Regions from separate parts of the Aquitalea sp. FG25 genome, predicted to be linked through region 3. Evidence: predicted binding sites of a transcription regulator. Region 3 holds the regulator's gene; each other region holds the start of a gene.
What was found. Region 3 encodes sigma-54, which starts transcription at its own class of promoters, with help from an activator protein. Its sites were predicted from a motif close to CTGGCACGCTTCATGCTT; they were not measured.
Positions count from the first base shown of each region.

Region 1: glnK (P-II family nitrogen regulator) is a predicted target of sigma-54. The motif match lies at 1,615-1,632, and genes of this name have one in related genera.
Region 2: glnA (type I glutamate--ammonia ligase) is a predicted target of sigma-54. The motif match lies at 1,682-1,699, and genes of this name have one in related genera.
Region 4: ACODR9_RS15485 (pilin) is a predicted target of sigma-54. The motif match lies at 1,881-1,898, and genes of this name have one in related genera.

Region 1 covers NZ_JBMDJV010000025.1:45,994-49,098, forward strand. Annotated here, with positions in the region: gene ACODR9_RS19450 (YifB family Mg chelatase-like AAA ATPase) at 1-1,123, opposite strand, end outside; gene ACODR9_RS19455 (accessory factor UbiK family protein) at 1,130-1,417, opposite strand; gene glnK (P-II family nitrogen regulator) at 1,686-2,024, shown strand; gene ACODR9_RS19465 (ammonium transporter) at 2,055-3,105, shown strand, end outside.
Region 2 covers NZ_JBMDJV010000032.1:23,068-26,172, forward strand. Annotated here, with positions in the region: gene mtgA (monofunctional biosynthetic peptidoglycan transglycosylase) at 1-79, opposite strand, end outside; gene aroE (shikimate dehydrogenase) at 83-904, opposite strand; gene ACODR9_RS21505 (rhodanese-like domain-containing protein) at 1,031-1,483, opposite strand; gene glnA (type I glutamate--ammonia ligase) at 1,768-3,105, shown strand, end outside.
Region 3 covers NZ_JBMDJV010000023.1:30,213-33,317, reverse strand. Annotated here, with positions in the region: gene lptA (lipopolysaccharide transport periplasmic protein LptA) at 1-295, shown strand, start outside; gene lptB (LPS export ABC transporter ATP-binding protein) at 292-1,023, shown strand; gene ACODR9_RS18520 (RNA polymerase factor sigma-54) at 1,027-2,448, shown strand; gene hpf (ribosome hibernation-promoting factor, HPF/YfiA family) at 2,520-2,843, shown strand; gene ptsN (PTS IIA-like nitrogen regulatory protein PtsN) at 2,965-3,105, shown strand, end outside.
Region 4 covers NZ_JBMDJV010000017.1:25,992-29,096, forward strand. Annotated here, with positions in the region: gene ACODR9_RS15475 (hypothetical protein) at 1-265, opposite strand, end outside; gene ACODR9_RS15480 (adenosylmethionine--8-amino-7-oxononanoate transaminase) at 392-1,741, opposite strand; gene ACODR9_RS15485 (pilin) at 1,930-2,352, shown strand; gene ACODR9_RS15490 (pilin) at 2,369-2,821, shown strand; gene ACODR9_RS15495 (PglL family O-oligosaccharyltransferase) at 2,886-3,105, shown strand, end outside.

The DNA.
Region 1 (3,105 bases), on a different contig from region 3:
CTGATAATTTCCCCGCATAGCGGGCTATTTGCTCCGGCGTACATTGGCAGCGGCCGGAAGCATGCCCCAGATAACCACAAGGGCATGGGTTCATGGCGGCAACCAGCTGAAAATCTGCCGGAAAGCAGGCTTGCCTGCTAGCTCGGGAAATATTGATCACCCGCGACTCCAAAGGTTCACGTAACACCTCCAGCACCTTGCGTTCGAATTCCGGTAATTCGTCCAGAAACAATACGCCATGATGCGCAAGGCTGACTTCGCCGGGACGCGGGTCAGAGCCGCCACCAACCAAGGCAACGGCAGAGGCCGTATGGTGCGGTGACCTGAATGGACGCTGCCGCCACTGTTCCAGCCTGAAACCCTGCGTTCCCAGCGACTGTATCGTTGCGGCAGCAAGCGCCTCGTCCTCACTCATTTCAGGGAGTATTCCGGGCAAACGGGACGCAAGCATGGATTTACCGGTACCGGGAGGCCCAATAAAAAGCAGACTGTGCCCACCGGCAGCTGCAACTTCTAGCGCATGGCGTGCTGCCATCTGCCCTTTGACATCGGCCAGATCCGGATAAACGGCTGAGTTATCGGTAAGGTTGACCAAGGCCGTATCGCAAGGCTGTACACCATTCAGGTGAGCGCATACCTGCAGCAGGCTATCGGCAGCATAAACCTGGCCAGACCTGACCAAGGCCGCCTCTGCGGCACTTGCGCGAGGAAGAATGAAGAACTTCCCGGCACGACTGGCTTGGCAGGACATCGCCAGTGCACCACGGATGGGACGCAGCTGCCCGCTTAATGCCAATTCGCCGGCGAACTCGTAATCCGCCAGACGGGGACATTGGATCTGACCGGCGGCAGCCAGTATTCCAATGGCGATGGGAAGGTCAAAACGGCCAGAGTCTTTGGGGAGATCAGCGGGGGCGAGATTGACGGTGATACGGCGCGCTGGAAATTCAAAACCGGAATTGATGATGGCGGCACGTACCCTGTCGCGACTCTCCTTGACCTCGGTATCGGGTAAGCCAACGATGGTGAACTGCGGCAGTCCATTGGCCAGATGGACTTCCACCGCTACTTCAGGAGCGTGCAAGCCGGCCAGGGCACGACTTGCAACAAGGGCCAATGACATGCGTGATCAGGAATGGCCAAGCTCGGCCTGGGCTTCGGTCTTGGCCTGGGCTTCCTCAGGGAAAACCTGGGCTTCAAGCTTGGCGAGGCGCGCTTCCAACGCAGTCAGCTTTTCGCGGGTACGCACCAAAACTTCCTGCTGCACGTCGAATTCTTCACGGGTGACCAGATCCATGCGGGAAAAGGTGGAAGCCATCATGGCCTTGATATTCTTCTCGATATCTTTCGCCGGGCTGGCGGCGATGGTATCGCTGATCTTGCTGCTGATTTCTTCAAAAATTTTCTGGCTCAACATTTCGATGCTCCTTGGATTGGGGACACTATGCGCTATTGAGTTTAGCAAAATCCCCTTGCAGCTGCAGTTTCACCCGCCGCACCAATGCAGTGCAAAGCACACATCATAAATGCTCTGTCATGGTGCCGATACGTAGTTTCATCATGGAAATACGGTTTTTTGTATGGAAAATTCTTATGTAACAAGCAGATAGCAAGCTGGCACAGTTCGTGCACTAGTGACTTCAGCAACGCAAACATACATCTGGATCCATTGCAAAGGAGTGAACATGAAACTGGTCACCGCCGTGATCAAGCCATTCAAGCTTGATGAAGTACGTGAAGCACTATCCGCCATCGGCGTACAAGGTATTACCGTCACGGAAGTCAAAGGGTTCGGCCGTCAGAAGGGCCATACCGAGCTGTATCGTGGTGCTGAGTACGTGGTGGACTTTCTGCCCAAGGTAAAACTGGAGATTGCCATTGACGACAGCCTGCTAGACCAGGTTGTTGAGGCCATCGAAAAATCGGCTCGTACCGGCAAGATTGGCGACGGCAAGATTTTTGTCTTTGAACTGGAACAAATCGTGCGGATTCGGACCGGTGAAACCGGTATCGACGCGGTTTAAGCGGCGCCATTGCCATACAGGGGAAATCAAATGAAGAAGAAACTTGCTGCATTGGGTGGCAGCCTGCTTGCACTGGCGCTGCCGGTATTGGCGGATGCACCCGCAGGCCCGGCCATGGCCGATTTCAAGGTGATCAACTCCGGTGATACCGCCTGGATGCTGACCTCCACCGCATTGGTACTATTCATGACCATTCCGGGCCTGGCACTGTTCTACGGTGGCATGGTTCGCAAGAAGAACGTGCTGGCTACCCTGATGCAAAGTTTTGCCATCACGGCGCTGGTGACTGTCCTGTGGGCCATTGTTGGCTACAGCCTGGCGTTCACCGTCGGCAATCCTTATCTGGGTGATTTGAGCCGTGTGTTCCTGGATGGCATGGATTACATCGCCGATACCAAGAAGGTTGCCGTACATCCGTCGGCTGGCACCATTCCGGAATCGGTGTTCATGATGTTCCAGATGACCTTTGCCATCATCACCCCGGCACTGATCACCGGCGCATTTGCTGAACGGATGAAGTTCTCTGCCCTGCTGATCTTTACCGCCCTGTGGTCTTTGCTGGTTTATGTACCGGTTGCTCACTGGGTATGGGGTCCGGGTGGCTGGATGAGTGGTCAGGGCGTGCTGGACTTTGCTGGCGGTACCGTGGTGCACATCAATGCGGGTGTTGCTGGTTTGGTTTGCGCACTGGTAATGGGCAAGCGTATTGGTTTTGGCAAGGAAGCCATGCCGCCGCATAACCTGATTCTGACCCTGATCGGTGCATCCATGCTGTGGATTGGCTGGTTCGGCTTTAACGCCGGCTCCGCCGCCGCTGCCGATGGCCGTGCTGGTATGGCGATGGTGACCACACAGGTTGCAACTGGCCTGGCAGCCCTGGCTTGGACCTTTGCCGAGTGGATTCACAAGAAAAAGCCGTCGGTACTGGGCATTGCCTCCGGCGCTGTTGCTGGTCTGGTTGCCATCACGCCGGCTGCTGGTTTTGTGGATGTAAAGGGTGCACTGATTATTGGTGCCGTTGCCGGTGTGGTTTGCTTCTGGGGTGCAACTGGCCTGAAGCACATGCTGGGCTATGATGATT
Region 2 (3,105 bases), on a different contig from region 3:
CGATGTGACCGAAAATCCACAGGTTGTACAACACAATGGCGGCCACCAGGACCGCCATGATCTTGAATAAAAGACGCATCAATCAGGCCAATACTTCTCGCAGCATATTGGTGACCTTGCGCGTGTCCGGTTTGACGCCACGCCAGATATGGAAGGACTCGGCAGCCTGCTCCACCAGCATGCCCAGGCCATCGGCCAGCATGCCGGCGTTTTCGCTTTGGGCACGTTTCAGGAAAGGGGTGAGACCCTTGCTGTACACCATATCGTAGGCCAGCGTGCGGGCAGTAAAGATGTTGGCTGGCAGCGGCGGAATTTCGTTGTGCAGGCTGGTGGAAGTACCGTTGATGATAATGTCGAAGGTTTTGCCTTCCAGTGCCTCGTAGCCACTGGCGACCACCTCACCCCAGGGGGCGAAATGATGGGCAATGGATTCCGCCTTGATCAAGGTGCGATTGGCGATGGTGACCTTGGCCGGTTTCTGCTCCAGGATGGGCTCCAGCACACCGCGCACGGCACCGCCGGCCCCCAGGATGAGGATGCTTTTGCCTTCCATCGGAAAATCGAGATTCTCCACGATATCGCGCACCAGACCGACGCCGTCGGTATTGTCGCCATATACCTTGCCATCGCGGAAAGTCAGGGTATTGACTGCTTCAGCAGCGCGAGCGCGTTCAGTCACTTCCTGCGCCATGCGGAAGGCATCCCCCTTGAACGGCAGGGTGACATTCAGGCCCAGACCGCCGTTTTGTACGAACTGGCCAACCACTTCGTCGAATTTGCCCAATTCGGCAAACAGCTTTTCGTATTGCACGGCTTCGCCGGTGGCACGGGAAAATTCACTGTGGATAAACGGCGACTGGCTATGGGAAACGGGGTTACCGATGACGGCGTAACGGTTGGTCATGATCAGCTTTCTTGGATTCCTGTGGTGCTACCGCATTATGCGGTTCATCTGCTGAGGTAGCACTTTGCCGTGTAAAGTCATAAACATCAACCGGTCAATACCTCTGTCCCAACAATTCAGCACGGATCAACCCTGCACCCAGGGCAGGCCATGGGCCTTCCAGCCGGTCAGATTGCCACGGTGCTCCTGTGCATCTTTGTCACCTTCAAAACCCTCCATGACGTTGTAAACCCGGGTATAGCCAGCTGCGGCTGCCAGCTCTGCGGCCTCATGGGAACGCACACCGCTGCGGCACATCAGCAGCAGCACCGCATCCTTGTCTGCTGCGCCCTGCAATTGGGCAGTGAACTGGGGATTGGGCTGCATGCCGGGGAAAGTGCGCAGCTCGATACGCAGCGCACCAGGTACGACACCGACGAATTGCCACTCGGCAGCACTGCGGACATCCACCAGCACCGCCCCTTCCAGATGCTGGGTCAAATAATGGGCTTCCGGTGGCGTCAACGCCCCCTGATAGCTCAGTTGCTGGCTTGCTGCACGCTCGGCTGCGGTTTGCAAAATGATTACTGACTGTTCCATATCCAAGCTTCCTTTCCGTGTAATGTAGCCGTGCCACGCTATGCTCACTGGCTGGCCCGGCAGCCCGATCCATCTGCGCATGAACCAAATGCACCGTATTGGTGCTTGCGCACAATGCACCATCCCATTTTGGTGCAATCCGAATGACTAGCCGGACCGGATACCCTGTGACACAATGATTAGATTAGCGTTCTTAGCCTGGCACGCTTCATGCTTGATTCGAAGCGTACCATCTTTATCAAGCAATATTGCTTTCGATGCACGTTGCCTTTAGGAGAACATTCATGGCGGTTGCAGACGTAGTCAAGCTGATTCAAGAAAACGACGTCAAGTTCGTAGACCTGCGCTTTACTGACACCCGTGGTAAAGAACAACACGTTACCATCCCGGCACACGTTCTGCTGGAAGATGCTGATGAATGGTTCGAGCACGGCCACGCGTTCGATGGCTCTTCGATCGCTGGCTGGAAGGGTATCCAGGCTTCCGACATGCTGCTGATGGCCGACCCGGCCACCGCCAAGATCGACCCCTTCTTCGATGAACCCACCGTGTTCATGTCGTGTGACGTCATCGACCCGGCCGACGGCAAGGGTTACGACCGCGACCCGCGCTCCATCGCCAAGCGCGCTGAAGCTTACCTGAAGGCATCCGGCCTGGGCGACACCGCCTACTTCGGTCCGGAACCGGAATTCTTCGTATTCGACAGCATCACCTGGGGCACCGATATGTCCGGTTGCTTCGTGAAGATCAAGTCCGAAGAAGCTGCCTGGGCCTCCGCTGAAGAATTTGAAGGTGGCAACACCGGCCACCGTCCGGGCGTAAAGGGCGGCTATTTCCCGGTACCGCCGGTTGACTCCGCACAAGACCTGCGCTCTGCCATGGTTCTGCTGCTGGAAGAACTGGGCGTACCGGTTGAAGTGCACCACCACGAAGTGGCTACTGCCGGCCAGATGGAAATCGGCACCAAGTTCAGCACCCTGACCCAGCGTGCCGACTGGACCCAGATCCTGAAGTACGTGGTACAAAACGTAGCGCACAGCTACGGCAAGACCGCCACCTTCATGCCCAAGCCCATCGTTGGCGACAACGGTTCCGGCATGCACGTGCACCAGTCCATCTGGAAAGACGGCAAAAACCTGTTTGCTGGTGACGGCTACGCCGGCCTGTCCGACACTGCCCTGTACTACATCGGCGGTATCATCAAGCACGCCAAGGCACTGAACGCCATCACCAACCCGGGTACCAACTCCTACAAGCGTCTGGTTCCGCACTACGAAGCTCCGGTAAAACTGGCTTACTCCGCCAAGAACCGTTCCGCTTCCATCCGTATCCCGCACGTTGCCAATCCGAAGGGCCGTCGTATTGAAGCCCGTTTCCCGGATCCGCTGGCTAACCCGTACCTGTGCTTCTCCGCACTGCTGATGGCTGGTCTGGACGGTATCCAGAACAAGATCCACCCGGGCGATGCTGCTGACAAGAACCTGTACGACCTGCCGCCGGAAGAAGACAAGCTGATCCCGACCGTGTGCGCCAGCCTGGACGAAGCCCTGGCAGCCCTGGATGCAGACCGCGACTTCCTGACCCGTGGCGGTGTGTTCTCCAACGAATGGATTGACGCCTAC
Region 3 (3,105 bases):
CCGCCAGGTGGTCTTCCGCCAGAAAATGGACGGCAAAAACGAGTGGATCGAAGGCCAGGCCAACCAGCTGGACTACAACACCGTCACCCACGCCGCAGTACTGACCGGCAACGCCCGCGTCAAACGCGGCAACGACCTGGTCATCGGCAATGTGATTACCTACAACACCGAAACCGAGATGTATGACGTCAGCAGCGGAGCCAGCAGCAATGGTGGCCGCGTCACCGCCATCATCCAGCCCAAGCCCAGGGACAACAGCCCTGCCGCCAAAAAAACCGACGGAAGTGCGCAATGACTGGCCCCAGCATCCTTAAAGTGGAGCGGCTGAAAAAGCGCTTCAAAAAACGTACGGTGGTCAAAGACGTCGCCTTGCAGATTCAGAGCGGCGAAGTCGTCGGTTTGCTTGGCCCCAACGGTGCCGGCAAAACCACCAGCTTTTACATGATTGTCGGGCTGATCGGTGCCGATGAAGGTGAAATCACGCTGGATGGCAGCAGCATCACCCACCTGCCCATCCATCAGCGCGCCCGCCTTGGCCTTGGCTACCTGCCGCAAGAAGCCTCCATCTTCCGCAAGATGACGGTGGAAGAAAACATCACCGCCGTACTGGAAATTGCCGGTTACAAAGGAGACATGCTGGAGCAGGAGCTCAGCCTGCTGCTGGATGACCTCAACATCGCCCACCTGCGGGAAAGCAATGCGCTATCTCTGTCCGGTGGCGAGCGCCGCCGGGTGGAAATTGCCCGGGTACTGGCCACCCGTCCGCGCTTCATCCTGCTGGATGAACCCTTTGCCGGCGTTGACCCGATCGCCGTCATCGACATCCAGAAAATCATCACCTTCCTGCAACAGCGTGGCATCGGCGTACTGATCACCGACCACAACGTCCGGGAAACCCTGCGTATCTGCGACCGGGCTTACATCATCAGCGATGGCTCGGTACTGGCATCCGGCGAACCGGAAGAACTGGTCAACAACGAGAAAGTGCGCCAGGTGTACCTGGGCGAGCACTTCCACCTGTAAACCATGAAACAATCATTACAGCTCCGGGTTTCACAGCAACTCACCCTCACCCCGCAACTGCAACAGTCAATCAAGCTGCTGCAGCTGTCCACGCTCGACCTGCAAACCGAGGTAGAACGCTTCCTGCTGGACAACCCCATGCTGGAACGCGGCGATGACCTGCCCGCGCAAGAAGGCCCCGCCACCGAATCCGCTAGCAGCAACGAAGAATCAACCACGCCAGCATCGGACAGCAGCGACAATGACAGCCACAACGAAAGCAGCGGCGAGCTGACCGACTGGGGCAGCGGCAGCCGACGCAACGACGGTGACGATGAGTTCGACCCCATGCTGAATGTCCCCTGCCCGGTCAGCCTGCGCGAACACCTGCTGGCCCAGCTGGGAGAGCTGACGCTGCCCACCAGGGATCAGGCCATCGTGCAGCTGCTGATTGAAGAACTGGACGACAACGGTTTTCTCACCATCGACCTGGAAGAACTGGCCAGTAATCTGCCACTAGAACTGGAGCTGGAAAGCGACGAACTGATGGTTGGCCTGCGCCTGCTGCAGCAATTCGACCCAGCAGGCATTGCCGCGCGCAGCCTGGCCGAATCACTGAGTCTGCAGCTGGCACGCCTGCCACAGCAAGAGCCTGGCCATGCCCTGGCACGCAAGATCGTGGCAGAACACCTTAGTTTGCTCGGCAATCGGGACTACACCCGCCTCAAACGCATACTGGGTGCAGATGACGAAGCCATCCGTCAGGCCCAGCAATTGATTTCCCGGCTAACGCCCCACCCCGCTGCCGGTTTTGGCGGTGAAGATGTGCACTATGTCATTCCCGATGTCACCGTACGCAAGCGCAAGGGCCACTGGGTGGCAGAACTCAACAACGGAGCCGTACCGCGACTACGCGTCAATCAGCTGTACGCCCAGATGCTGTCGGAAAACCGCAGTACGGCAGGTGAACTGACCGGTCGCCTGCAAGAAGCGAAGTGGCTGGTCAAGAACATCCAGCAACGATTTGACACCATTCTGAAAGTGTCAGAAGCTATAGTCGAAAGGCAACAAGCGTTCTTTGAACACGGTGAAGTGGCCATGCGCCCGCTCATCCTGCGCGACATCGCAGACGAGCTGGGATTGCATGAATCCACAGTGTCACGCGTCACCACCCAGAAATACCTGCTCTGCCCGCGCGGCCTGTTCGAACTGAAATACTTTTTCGGCAGTGCACTGGAAACCGACAGCGGCGGCGAATGCTCAGCCACAGCCATCAAGGCCCATATCCGTCGCATGATCGATGGCGAGAACACCGCCAAGCCACTTTCGGACAGCGCCATTGCCGACGAACTGGGCAAGCAAGGGATACAGGTTGCAAGACGCACCGTTGCGAAGTATCGTGAAGCTATGCAGATACCGCCGGTCAATCTGCGCAAGGCACTGTAAAGCGTGTCTTGAAGAATATCCGCTCGCCCGGCCGACCCGACCGGGCAGTCAACACAAGAAGGAGTTAGGGTATGAACCTCAAAGTAACCGGTCTCCACCTCGAAGTAACCCCGGCAATCCGTGAATTTCTGGAAAGCAAGCTGGAACGTATCACCCGCCACGTCGATCACGTGATCGACGTCACCGTCACCCTGTCGGTGGACAAGCTGGTGCAGAAAGCAGAAGTCAACGTTCACCTTTCCGGCAAGGATATCCACGTAGAAGCCACCGACTCCGACATGTACGCTGCCATCGATGCGCTGATGGACAAGCTGGATCGACAGGTACTCAAGCACAAGGAAAAACAGAGCGAACATCGCGTAACGCCGCAAGTTCAGCCGGAAGCATCCCTGTAATCACCTGACCTACGATGCGGGAACCCAACGGGTTCCCGTTTTTATTTGCACGGAGCCTTTTTCATTTTGCTGAAGGCAACGTAGAATTGGCCAGTTTTTGTCGCCGTGTGCATACATTCCTATGAGCCTGATTGGCAAAATCCTGACACAGGACCACATTCTTCCGGACCTGGATGTCGCCAGCAAGAAACGTGTCTTCGAGCAGGTGGGCCTCCTTATCGAAAATACCCACGGCATTGCGCGCAGTGAAATTTTCGACTGC
Region 4 (3,105 bases), on a different contig from region 3:
GTGCCGATGTCAGGTCGGTCTGGATGATGTCGCTTTCCAGTGCCGGATAGTAGCGATCCAGCCCCTTCAAGTACTGCAGCAACAGCTTGTGGCGGTTGCCCACTTCCATGGGCGTGCGATTGAGGTTGCGCAGGGCATCCAGCAGCTGGCGACCGCATTCATGCAGGTCGGTATACGGCAAGCGTTCTACCCAGTTGGCAACGCTGTCAGGGTTGGTATCTACCAATCGCGGATCCATATCCAGAGCGGGCAAGGCAAGCTGCATCGTGCGTCCTATGCAAGGCAGGTAAAACAGGCGGTAGGAAAGCGGGAAAGCCGCGCTGTGCCACGCTTTCCCGCATCATGCATACGCCATGCTATTTGAATCAAGCCCAGCAAGGCAAGGTAATACTCACGGCAGGGCGGTGACCGGCCCGGTCAACACATTGCTTTCTTGATGTAGCGCATCCAGCACCGTGCAAGTGGCCTGGAACAGCTGCTCCATCTCCTCGGGCTGCATGACATAGGGCGGCATGAAATACACCGTTTTGCCAATGGGCCTTACCAGGCAGCCTTGCTTCAGCATGGCCGAGAAAAATGCTTGTGCAAAGTCTGCGCGTGGGCTGTCGACATCAAAGGCCCAGATCATGCCCACATGGCGGAAGTGGCGTACGTCGTCACGTGCCGCCAATGGGGCAAGAATGGCATTGAAGCAGGCAGCCAGTTCACGATTGCGCGCAATGATGTCTTCATCGGCAAAGATGTCCAGTACGGCCAGCGCAGCGCTGCAGGCCAGGGCGTTGCCGGTATAACTGTGCGAGTGCAGAAAACCTCGGGTGACATCGTCGTGATAAAAAGCCTGGTAGATGGTGTCGGTAGTCAGCACGCAGGACAGTGGTAAAAAACCACCGGTAATGCCTTTGGACAGACAGAGAAAATCCGGCTTGATATTGGCCTGTTCGCAGGCAAACAGGGTTCCGGTACGGCCAAAACCAACGGCAATCTCGTCTGCAATCAGGTGTACCTGATATTGGTCACACAGACGGCGTAGCTCGCTGAGGTAAACCGGGTGGTACATGGCCATGCCAGCCGCACCCTGCACCAGCGGCTCAACAATGATGGCGGCCATCTCGCCGGCCTTCTTGGCCAGCACATTTTCCAGTGAACGAATGGCGGCCCTGGCCACGTCTTCCGCACTCTGCCCCGGACGTGCCAGCCGTGCATCCGGTGACGGTACCCGCACACCAGGCTTGAGCAAGGGTGCATACGTGGCGGAGAACAGCGGCACATCGGTCACCGCCAGTGCCCCGGCAGTTTCACCGTGATAACTATTGTCCAGGCTGATGAAGCGGCACTTATCCGCTTGGCCGATATTTTTCCAGTAATGAAAGCTCATCTTCAGGGCGATTTCGGTAGCGCTCGCGCCATCAGATGCGTAGAACACATGGCCAAGGCCGGTCAGCGCGGACAGCCGCTCGGACAACTCGATCACCGGCTTGTGGGTAAACCCGGCCAGCATGACATGCTCCACATCATCCAGTTGCTGGCGAATGGCCTGCTTGATGCGCGGATGGCCATGGCCAAACAGATTGACCCACCAGGAGCTGACCGCATCCAGATAACGGTTGCCATCAAAATCTTCCAGCCAGACGCCTTCGGCACGGGCCACCGGGATGATGGGCAGGGTTTCGTGGCGCTTCATCTGGGTACATGGGTGCCAGACGCTGGCCAGGCTGCGTGTCAGCCAGTCCTGATTGCTCATGAGATCTCCTGTAAGCGTGAATGGCAGGATGCTAACACAGGCGCTCATGCTGCTTCGAACTGACAAAAAACGTCACATGATGACGTGCTATGCAGGGCGAGCGATGGGCCACCGCCCTGAAAACAAAGGCTGCCACCACTTGGCACGCTTTCTGCATTATGCAGGCAGTGCATACCACGGAGAGGGTCATGCGGGGCAATAACGGTTTTACCTTGATTGAATTGATGATTGTGGTGGCCATCATCGGCATTCTGGCCGCGATTGCGATACCGGCGTATCAGGATTACACGGTCAGAGCAAAAGTCGCAGAGGGCATTGCGTTTGCTGATTTCGCAAAAACTACGGTAAGTGAATATTATATTTCGAATAATTTATGGCCTAGTAGCAATGCAAGTGCGGGTATGCCTACGCAAATTGTAGGAAACTACGTGAGTGATCTGCAAGTTAGCGCTAGCGGTGGTGTCAGTGTCATTACAGTTTCATTTTCCAGTTCAGTTGCTTCTGGCTTACAAGTTGTACTGACTCCAAGTATGGACAGTAGTAATGCCATTCATTGGGTTTGTTCAGGTAGTAGTCAGTATCCCAATTATCTGCCGTCATCGTGTCGGTAATTTCAAGGAGTATTTTATGCAAAAGCAAATCCAGCAGGGTTTTACCCTCATCGAATTGATGATTGTTGTGGCAATCATCGGTATCTTGGCGGCTATCGCCATTCCGGCATACCAGGATTACACCGTTCGTGCCAAGGTTACTGAAGGTCTGACTATGGCGGATGCTGCCAAGACTGCCATTGCCGAGTCGGCAATCACTAATAATGCATTTCCTTCTACTGCTTCGGGTGGTAATTATTTCACATCTAGCAGCACTACCAATGTAAGTGGTATCGCCTACGCAATGGGTACCACCAACACAACAGGTACGGTAACGGTTACGATGAATAATATCGGTGGCACCATTGATAGCACCCACAATTCTTTCTCTCTGACCGGTACCTTGGCTAGTGGTGGTGTGACTTGGGTTTGCGGCTCGGCAACAACGAATGGTATTAATGCGAAATATCTGCCTGCTAACTGCCGCTAATTTTTGATCGACAGAAAAAAAGGGTGCTTTATGCACCCTTTTTTTGTATTCCTGAAAGGGATGTATGCGTATTTCCTTGAGCCATGGTTATGCCTGGTTGCTTGGCTTGGCTATTATCCTGCCACTATTTAGTTTTGTGCGCTATGCGCCACTTGCAGATTGGTACTTTTCTGGTTTGGCCTTGCTGCTTATAGCGACTTGTTTGGTTTTTAACATTTTCCGTCGCTCCGGATTCACTCTGCCTGCAATTAATATTTTTATATTGCTATTTGTTGTTGTTGTGC